One region of the Roseomonas marmotae genome, then DNA from elsewhere that is predicted to be linked to it. Evidence: riboswitches for the same ligand, from Rfam matches in the RefSeq annotation. Region 1 holds a riboswitch; the other holds the start of a gene.
The links. A riboswitch is a leader RNA that binds a small molecule or an ion and turns the genes downstream of it on or off. The one in region 1 is predicted to bind glycine.

Region 1 (4,208 bases):
CATCCTTGCCTTCATCCGGGTGGGCGAGAAGCTGCTGCAACGCTTCGGCCCGCGCAAGCCGATGATCTGGGGCTGCCTTATTGTCGGGCTGTCCATCCTGCTGCTGATGCCCACCAACCTCCTGCTGGGCACCTATACGGTGCTGACCGTGATCGCCTTCTCGCTGTTCGGGATCGGGCTGGCCTTCTATGCCACGCCTTCGACCGATGCGGCGCTGTCGAACCTGCCCGAAGATCAGGCCGGTGCGGGCGCGGGGATTTACAAGATGGCCTCGTCCCTGGGCGGGTCCTTCGGCATCGCGATTTCCGCCACGATCTATACGGCGATCGCGGGTACCGCCGGCGGCGTGGAATGGATCGCGGGCGTGATCACCTTCATCGGCAATCAGGAAAACCTTGCCACACGCCAGGCGGCCCTGGTCGCCTTCATGGCCAATCTGGTGATGGTGGCGGTCGCCATCCTGTCCATCGTCATGACGGTCCCTAAGGGCAAGCAGACCGGCGACCGTTGACTTTGGCGGCTACCGCCCTGCCACATGGCGGGGCGGCATCCATTGATCCTCAGGAGAAATGACATGAACGCCATCGTGAAGCATGTGGATAGCATCGCGATGAAGGGATGGTTCGAGCATATGCATCGCCACCCCGAACTGTCCATGCACGAGGAACGCACCGCCCAGTACATCGCCGAGCAGCTTCGCGCCATCGGCGGCTTTGAGATCGCGACCGGCATCGGCAAGCATGGGATCGTCGCCACGCTCAAGGTGGGTGACGGAGACAAGGTGATCGGCCTGCGCGCCGATTTCGACGCCCTGCCGATCCAGGAAGAAAACAACCTGCCCTATAAATCCACGGTCAAGGGGGTTGCGCATCTGTGCGGGCATGATGGCCATACCGCCATGCTGCTTGGCGCGGCAAAGTATCTGGCGGAAACCCGGAATTTCAATGGCACCGTCCGGCTGATCTTCCAGCCCGCCGAGGAAACCATGGAGGGCGGTCCGGCGATGATCAAGGATGGCCTGTTCGAGCGCTTCCCCGTCGATGCCGTCTTTGGCATGCACAACCTCCCCGGTCTCGAGAAGGGCAAGTTCTATTTCCACTCGGGTGAGATGATGTCGGCCGTCGATAACTGGGAAGTCGAGATCATCGGCAAGGGTGGCCATGGCGGAATCCCCGAACTTACCATTGACCCAGTGGTGGCGGGCTCGTCCGTCGTCATGGCGATTCAGTCGATCATATCGCGCAATGTCGCCCCAGCCCATCGCGCGGTGGTGACCATCGGCGCCTTCCTATCGGGCAACGCAGGCAATGTGGTGGCTGAAAAGGCTATCTTGCGCTTTTCCATTCGCTCGACCACGCCTGAGGACCGCGAGATGATCCTGGGCAACATCCGTCGCATCGTCAGCCACCAGGCAGAGTCCTTCGGCTGCACTTCGGAAATCCGCGAGGGCATTCCCGGCGCGGTGCTGGTAAATGACGCGGGTGAGACCGACAAGGCCGCGAAGATTGCGCAAGCAGCCTTCGGCGAGGATCAGGTTGTCAATCCCGGCCCGTCCCTCCTTGCGTCTGAGGATTTCGCATTCATGCTGCAGAAGAAGAAGGGCACCTATTGCTTCCTTGGTAGCGGTCCCGGCAAGATGGTGCACCATCCCGAATATGCCTTCGACGAGGAAATCTTGCCCGTCGGTGCGGCCTATTGGGTCGCGCTGGTGGAAGGCTATCTGCGCTGACCCGCCAAATGTGAGCGGGACCGGGCGGGCAAGCCGCGCGGCTGGCGGTATTCTTGGGATCCAGAAGGGCCTGACAGCTGCGGCTATCGTGCTGGACAGCATCGGTAGCCGTTCACCGCCTTCGGATGACGAAGCGACGATCAGAATCTCGGTCGGCGAGTTGCTTGCCATGCTTGCGGTGGAGCGGGGCGATGAGGATACCGCGGCGTAGTCCACCAGAAGCCAGGATCAACGCAGTCGCCGAGTGGGTGCGCGGGCGCATCCTGACAGCTCACCTGGATCGGACCCTCCTGCCGGGACGTCGGTGCAGGCCGCTGCTGCCCGGCGGGATGACTGTCCGCGGGACAAGGGTCACCTGCCACCCTATTCCCAGTGCTGCCCGTAGGAGAAGGTCGGCAGCTTCCATTCTCTCCAGATAGCCAGCAGGCGCAGCATCAGGCCGGCCGTGAAACTGACCGCGGTATTCAGGTCGGCATCGATGCCAAGCGCGCGCAGGCTGAGGAAAAGGGCGCAGACGGCTAATGAGACGCTCGCATAGAGTTCTCGGCGGAACACCACAGGCGCCTGGTTGCAGAGCACATCACGCAGGATGCCGCCGCAGATTCCCGTGATCATGCCGGACATGATGACGACGATGGTCGGGTAATCCATCGTCAATGCGACGCTGCAGCCGATCAGCGAGAAGGCGACCAGCCCCATGGCGTCGAGCACGAGGAAAAGCCGCTTCAGATTATGCAGGAACGGCGCGATCACCGTGGTCAGCAGCCCGGCGGAGATCACGAGGTAGACGTATTCCGGGTGTTGGGTCCAGCCGATGGGAAAACGGCCGAGGGTCAGGTCCCGGATGGTGCCACCACCCAGCGCGGTGACGAAGGCAATGACGACCACGCCGAAAATATCCATGTTGCGGCGACCGGCCGCGAGCGCACCGGACATCGCCTCGGCGGTGATAGCGATCAGATAGATGACGAACAGCAGGGATTCCGAAGGCAGGAACGGGTACATGGGAGATGCTCCGGTTAAAGCCAGAACACGCTCCCTTGCGGATCCTGGTGTGCCTCTCCCGCTGTCCTTTTACCTGAGAGTTTCGGCCCCGGCAGGAGCCTGCCCCTTCGGTGGACCTGAACGCGCGAAGCAGGCGCTCCGGTCTCTCTCCAGACGGCACACAATTTCCCTGCGGTTCAGTATGCCTGAGCGATTATGGGAGTTTGCGCCTTCGGCGGAGGCAGGTGCCTCTCTCTCCCGCAGAGGAGGGTATTTATCGGTTGGTGCTCGCCGGCCTGTCAACCGCCGGCCGGCGCGGCCCAGGGCCTAGAGCAGATCCCGATCAGGTGGAATCACCTGATCGGGTGAAGATGCTCACAAAAACAAAAGCCTAGAGCAGTTGAAGTGAGCCAGGGCGAACGGAAATTGCTCTAGTATCCTGATCGCGAAATTCCTACGATCATGCAGGTAATCGTAGGGAGAGCCGCGATGGGCAAACCGGCGGTGACGATTAGGCTGAGTGAGGCCGAACGTCGGGAACTGGAATCCCTGGCTCGGGCTCACAAGACCGGACAGGCGATGGCGCGCCGGGCCCGCATTGTGTTGGCCGCCGCCGCGGGTCTGGAGAACAAGGCGATCAGCGCTGAGGTCGGCGCGGACGCCAACACGGTTTCAAAGTGGCGTCGGCGCTTCGCCGTGCATCGCCTGGACGGGTTGCTCGATGAGCCCAGACCAGGCACGCCGCGCACGATCGGCGATGACGCGATCGCCGATACCATCCGGCTGACGCTGGAAACAACGCCGCCAGGTGCGACGCATTGGTCGCTGCGCTCCATGGCCCGGACCGTCGGGTATGCGCCATCGACCATCCACCGCATCTGGCGGGCCTTCGGGCTGCAGCCGCACCGGAGCGAGACCTTCAAGCTCTCCAATGACCCGCTCTTTGTCGAGAAGGTGCGCGACATCGTCGGGCTCTACCTGGCACCGCCGGACCGCGCGCTGGTGCTGTGCGTGGATGAGAAGTCCCAGATCCAGGCGCTCGACCGCACCCAGCCCCTGCTGCCGATGCGTCCCGGCCAGGCGGAGCGGCGCACGCACGACTATACCCGCCACGGCACTACCTCGCTGTTCGCAGCGCTCGACATCGCGACCGGGACAGTGATCGGCCACTGCTACCCTAAGCACCGCTCCACCGAGTTCCGGAAGTTCCTGGATCAGGTGGAGAAAGCCGTGCCCCAGGATCTCGACGTCCATCTCGTGATGGACAACTACGCCACCCACAAGACCAAGCCGATCCGCGACTGGCTGCTCAAGCGCCCGCGCTGGCATGTCCATTTCACGCCCACCGGCGCCTCCTGGATCAACCAGGTCGAACGCTTCTTCGCCCTCATCACCGACAAGCAGATCCGGCGCGGCATCCATCGTTCCACCCAGGCGCTCGAGCGCGACATCCGTGCCTTCATCGAAGCCCATAACGTCGATCCCAGACCGTTCC
Region 2 (4,208 bases), 1.4 Mb from region 1:
GCGCGAAGCCGGCGCCGGCGGCATGCAGTTCCGCCAGCGCGGCGCCCAGCGGCGCGCAATGGCCCTGCCGCACCCGGCGCGGCCAGACGCCCGGCAGGAAGGTGCAGATGGCGGCGGGGCGGCCGCACAGCTCCCGCAGCGCCTCCCCATCCCGCGCCGCGACCGGCTGGGGGCAGGAGAGGCCGCGCGCCGCCAGATGCCGCATCAGGCCCAGGAACCAGGGCAGTTCGGCCGGGTTCACCCGCTTCTCATAGAGCGTCAGGATATAGTCGGCGGTCGTGGTCTTGAGGGCGTAGTTGCTGTTCTCCACCCCCTCTGCGATGCCACGGAAGGCGACCAGTTCGCCCAGGTCGTACTCGGTCAGGAAGGCGCGCAGCGCCTCGTCCGAGATCTCGGTATAGACAGCCATCTTATCGTCCGGGGCGTTGCATCGGGGGAACGCGGAAGGTGATGTCCTCGACCGCCACCACCACTTCCTCGGTGGTCACGGTGAAGCGCTCCCGCAGTCGGACCAGCACTTCCTCCACCAGCACTTCGGGGGCGCTGGCGCCTGCGGTCAGGCCCAGGGTGGCCACGCCATCCACCTGGGCCGGGTCGAGGTCGGCGCCGCGCTGCACCATGACCGCGCGCTGGCAGCCGGCGCGGATGGCGACTTCCCGCAGCCGCACGCTGTTGGAGGAATTGGGGGCGCCGACCACCACCACCATCTCCGACCGCGCGGCGATGGCCTTGACCGCCGCCTGCCGGTTGGTGGTGGCATAGCAGATATCCTCCTTCCCCGGCCCGACGAGGCGGGGGAAGCGGCGCTGGAGGGTCGCGACGATCTCGGCGGTGTCGTCGACCGAGAGGGTGGTCTGGGTGGTGAAGGCCAGGGGGCCCTCGGGCGGCTGCACCGCCTCGGCATCCTCCACCGTCTCGATGATGGTGGCGCTGCCCTCGGGCAACTGGCCCATGGTGCCGACGACCTCCGGATGCCCCTCATGGCCGATCAGCAGGATGTGGCGGCCGGCGGCCTGATGGCGCTCGGCCTCCCGGTGCACCTTGCTGACCAAGGGGCAGGTGGCGTCTAGATACATCATGTTCCGCCGCCGCGCCTCGGCGGGCACGGATTTCGGCACGCCATGGGCGCTGAAGACCACCGGGGCATCCGGCGGAACCTCGTCCAGTTCCTCGACGAAGATGGCGCCCTGGGCCTCCAGGCTCTGCACCACGAATTTATTGTGCACGATCTCGTGCCGCACATAGACGGGGGAGCCGAATTTCTGGATGGCCTGCTCGACGATCTTGATGGCGCGGTCCACGCCGGCGCAGAAGCCGCGCGGGCCGGCCATCAGCACATGCAGGGGCGGCTTGGGGGCAGCCTGGGATCTGGGCAGGGTCATGCTTGCGTCGGGGCCGGAGGCGTGGTGGTTGCGGGTTCTATCGGTTGCGGCGTGGCGGGGGGCGAGAGTGCCCCCCCGTCCGGTCCGCGGCACTAAGGGGAAGAGTGGCAGCATGGTCAAGGCGCGGAACCTTCTGAACGGATGCATCGCAGGCGGTGTGGCGCTGTTGCTGGCCGGCTGCGGAGAGCGTGCGCCCGTCAGCCTGCTGGATGGCATCCAGGCGCCCTGTCCGCCGATCGGCGTGATCGGCGACGCGGCGGACCTGACCCGCTTCCGCCCGGGGGCGGGCTCCGACCTGACGGCCATGGTGGTCAATGCGCAGGTCTCCGGCTTCCAGGCCAAATGCGACTATGCTCCCCGCCGCTCCGGGCTGGTGGTGACCCTGACGCCGGAATTCTCGGCCGAGCGGGGGCCGGCGGCACAGGGACGCTCGCTCGACATCCCCTATATGGTGGCGGTGGTGGGCGATGGCGACCAGGTTCTCTCCCGCTCCGAATTCGTCATGCGCGTCAGCTTCCCGCCCAATGTTGCGAAGGTGAAGAGCGCGGGGGAGGAGCTGAGCATCACCCTGACCGGCGGCGTGGCCGAGGCCTCTCAGCGCCGCGTGCTGATCGGCTTCGTGCTGAGCCCGGAGGAACTGGCGTCCAACCGCCGCCGCGGCCCGCGCTGAGCCTGCCGCCGGGGGAGGGCCGGGCGCCGATGCCAGCCCATCCGGACGGGCGCGGCCCTGGCCCGGGCAGTCTGCCATTCCGCTGTGCAACCGGGGCGGCCGCCATGCGCCCCCGCCGCCACTTCCTGGCGCCGGAGCCACGATGGCGTGTTGCACAGGGGCGCCGGCTCGGGCAGAGAGTGAAGACCCGCTGATCCCACGCGGGAGAGAATGGCGCCCCGGGTCCGGGGTGCTGTCGCCGAAGGCGCAACCGGCCCCCGGAAACGCTCAGGCAGAAGGGCCGCGTGGGGAAGGGGACTCTGGAAAGCCCGGCCTTAAAACCGGCACCGACGGAGTAAGGCGCGATACCGCGCTGAATCTCTCAGGTCATCGGACAGAGGGGGGCCACGAACCCTGACCCGCCGCGCCCGCGCGGCGATGGAGGCTGCGTGGCCGACGTGACCGAGACGCTTCTCGAAACCCCCCTGGCATCCCTGCACCGGGAGCTGGGCGCGCGCATGGTGCCCTTCGCGGGCTATTCCATGCCCGTGCAGTATCCCGCCGGCATCATGGCGGAGCACCTGGCCACCCGGCAGGCCGCCGCGCTCTTCGATGTCTCCCATATGGGGCAGGCGGAGCTGGTGGGTGAGGGCGCGGCCGAGGCGCTGGAGCGCCTGACGCCGGCCGATGTGAAGATCCTGAAGCCCGGCCGGCAGAAATACGGCCTGCTGACCACCGAATCCGGCGGCATCCTGGACGACTTCATGGTCACCAATCTCGGGGACCGGCTCTTCCTGGTGCTGAATGCCAGCCGCAAGGACGTGGACTGCGCCGCCATCGAGGCCGTGCTGCCTGCCGGTGTCTCCCTGAAGCGCCTGCCGGACCGCGCGCTGCTGGCCTTCCAGGGTCCGGGTGCCGTGGCCGCGCTGGCCACCCTGGCCCCGGCCGTCTCCGCCATGCGCTTCATGGACGTGCAGGCGGTCGAGATCGCCGGTATCCAGACCCTCGTCAGCCGCAGCGGCTATACCGGCGAGGACGGGGTCGAGATCAGCGTCCCGGCGGAGCAGGCCGAGGCGCTGGCCCGCGCCCTGCTGGCCCTGCCCGGCGCCGTGCCGGCGGGCCTCGGCGCCCGCGACTCGCTGCGGCTGGAGGCGGGGCTCTGCCTCTACGGCAACGACATCGACGAGAGCACCAGCCCGGTGGAGGCCAACCTCGTCTGGACCATCGGCAAGCGCCGCCGCACCGAGTGGAATTTCCCGGGCGCCGGGCGGGTTCGTGACGAACTGGACAATGGCCCGAAGCGCCTGCGCGTCGGCATCCTGCCCGAAGGCCGCCAGCCCGCCCGTGGCCATACCCCGATCCAGGCCGGCGGCGCGGTGGTCGGCGAGATCACCAGCGGCGGCTTCGGCCCCTCGCTGAACGGCCCCTGCGCCATGGGCTACGTGGCGCGCGAACACGCCGCCGACGGCACGGCGCTCGACCTCATGGTGCGCGGCAAGGCCTCCCCGGCCCGCGTCGCGCCGACCCCCTTCGTTCCCCACCGTTACGCCCGATAAGGACCTGCCCCGATGGCCGAGTTGAAGTTCACCAAGGATCATGAATGGGTGCGGCTGGAGGGTGGCGTCGCCACCATCGGCATCACCGAGCATGCGCAGAATGCCCTGGGCGACGTGGTCTTCGTCGAGCTGCCGGAGGCCGGCCGTGAGGTCGCGGCCGAGGAGGCTGTGGCGGTTGTGGAGAGCGTGAAGGCGGCGTCCGACGTCTATGCGCCCATCGCCGGCAAGGTGGTGGAGGCCAATCAGGCCCTGGTCGATGATCCCGCCCTGGCCAATTCCGCGCCGACCACGGATGGCTGGTTCTTCAAGATGGAGCCCGCCGACCCCGCCTCCATCGACGCGCTGATGAGCGAGGCCGACTACGCGGCATTCGTGAGCAGCCTCTGATGTCCAGCGCCCTCGCCGAACTCCAGGCGCTGGAGGACCATGGCGCCTTCGCGGAGCGGCATATCGGCCCTTCGCCGGCCGAGATCGACGCCATGCTGAAGGTGGTCGGCGTCGACAGCCTGGATGCGCTGGCCGACCGCACGGTGCCCGCCGATATCCGCGGGCAGGACCTCTCCGTCCTGCCGCCCGCGATCACTGAGGCCGAGGTGATCGCCGAGCTGCGCGCGCTGTCGG

Region 2: it holds a riboswitch for glycine, as region 1 does, so the genes downstream of both, gcvT (glycine cleavage system aminomethyltransferase GcvT) here and IAI58_RS08705 (trimeric intracellular cation channel family protein) in region 1, are expected to answer to the same signal.

The regions. Positions count from the first base shown of each region.
Region 1 is NZ_CP061091.1:1,839,109-1,843,316, forward strand. It holds gene IAI58_RS08695 (MFS transporter) at 1-511, shown strand, start outside; gene IAI58_RS08700 (amidohydrolase) at 575-1,729, shown strand; gene IAI58_RS08705 (trimeric intracellular cation channel family protein) at 2,093-2,734, opposite strand; glycine riboswitch at 2,897-2,984, opposite strand; gene IAI58_RS08710 (IS630 family transposase) at 3,203-4,208, shown strand, end outside.
Region 2 is NZ_CP061091.1:3,192,440-3,196,647, reverse strand. It holds gene IAI58_RS15025 (homoserine kinase) at 1-409, opposite strand, end outside; gene ispH (4-hydroxy-3-methylbut-2-enyl diphosphate reductase) at 411-1,382, opposite strand; gene IAI58_RS15015 (hypothetical protein) at 1,495-2,052, shown strand; glycine riboswitch at 2,244-2,345, shown strand; glycine riboswitch at 2,350-2,431, shown strand; gene gcvT (glycine cleavage system aminomethyltransferase GcvT) at 2,490-3,587, shown strand; gene gcvH (glycine cleavage system protein GcvH) at 3,600-3,974, shown strand; gene gcvP (aminomethyl-transferring glycine dehydrogenase) at 3,974-4,208, shown strand, end outside.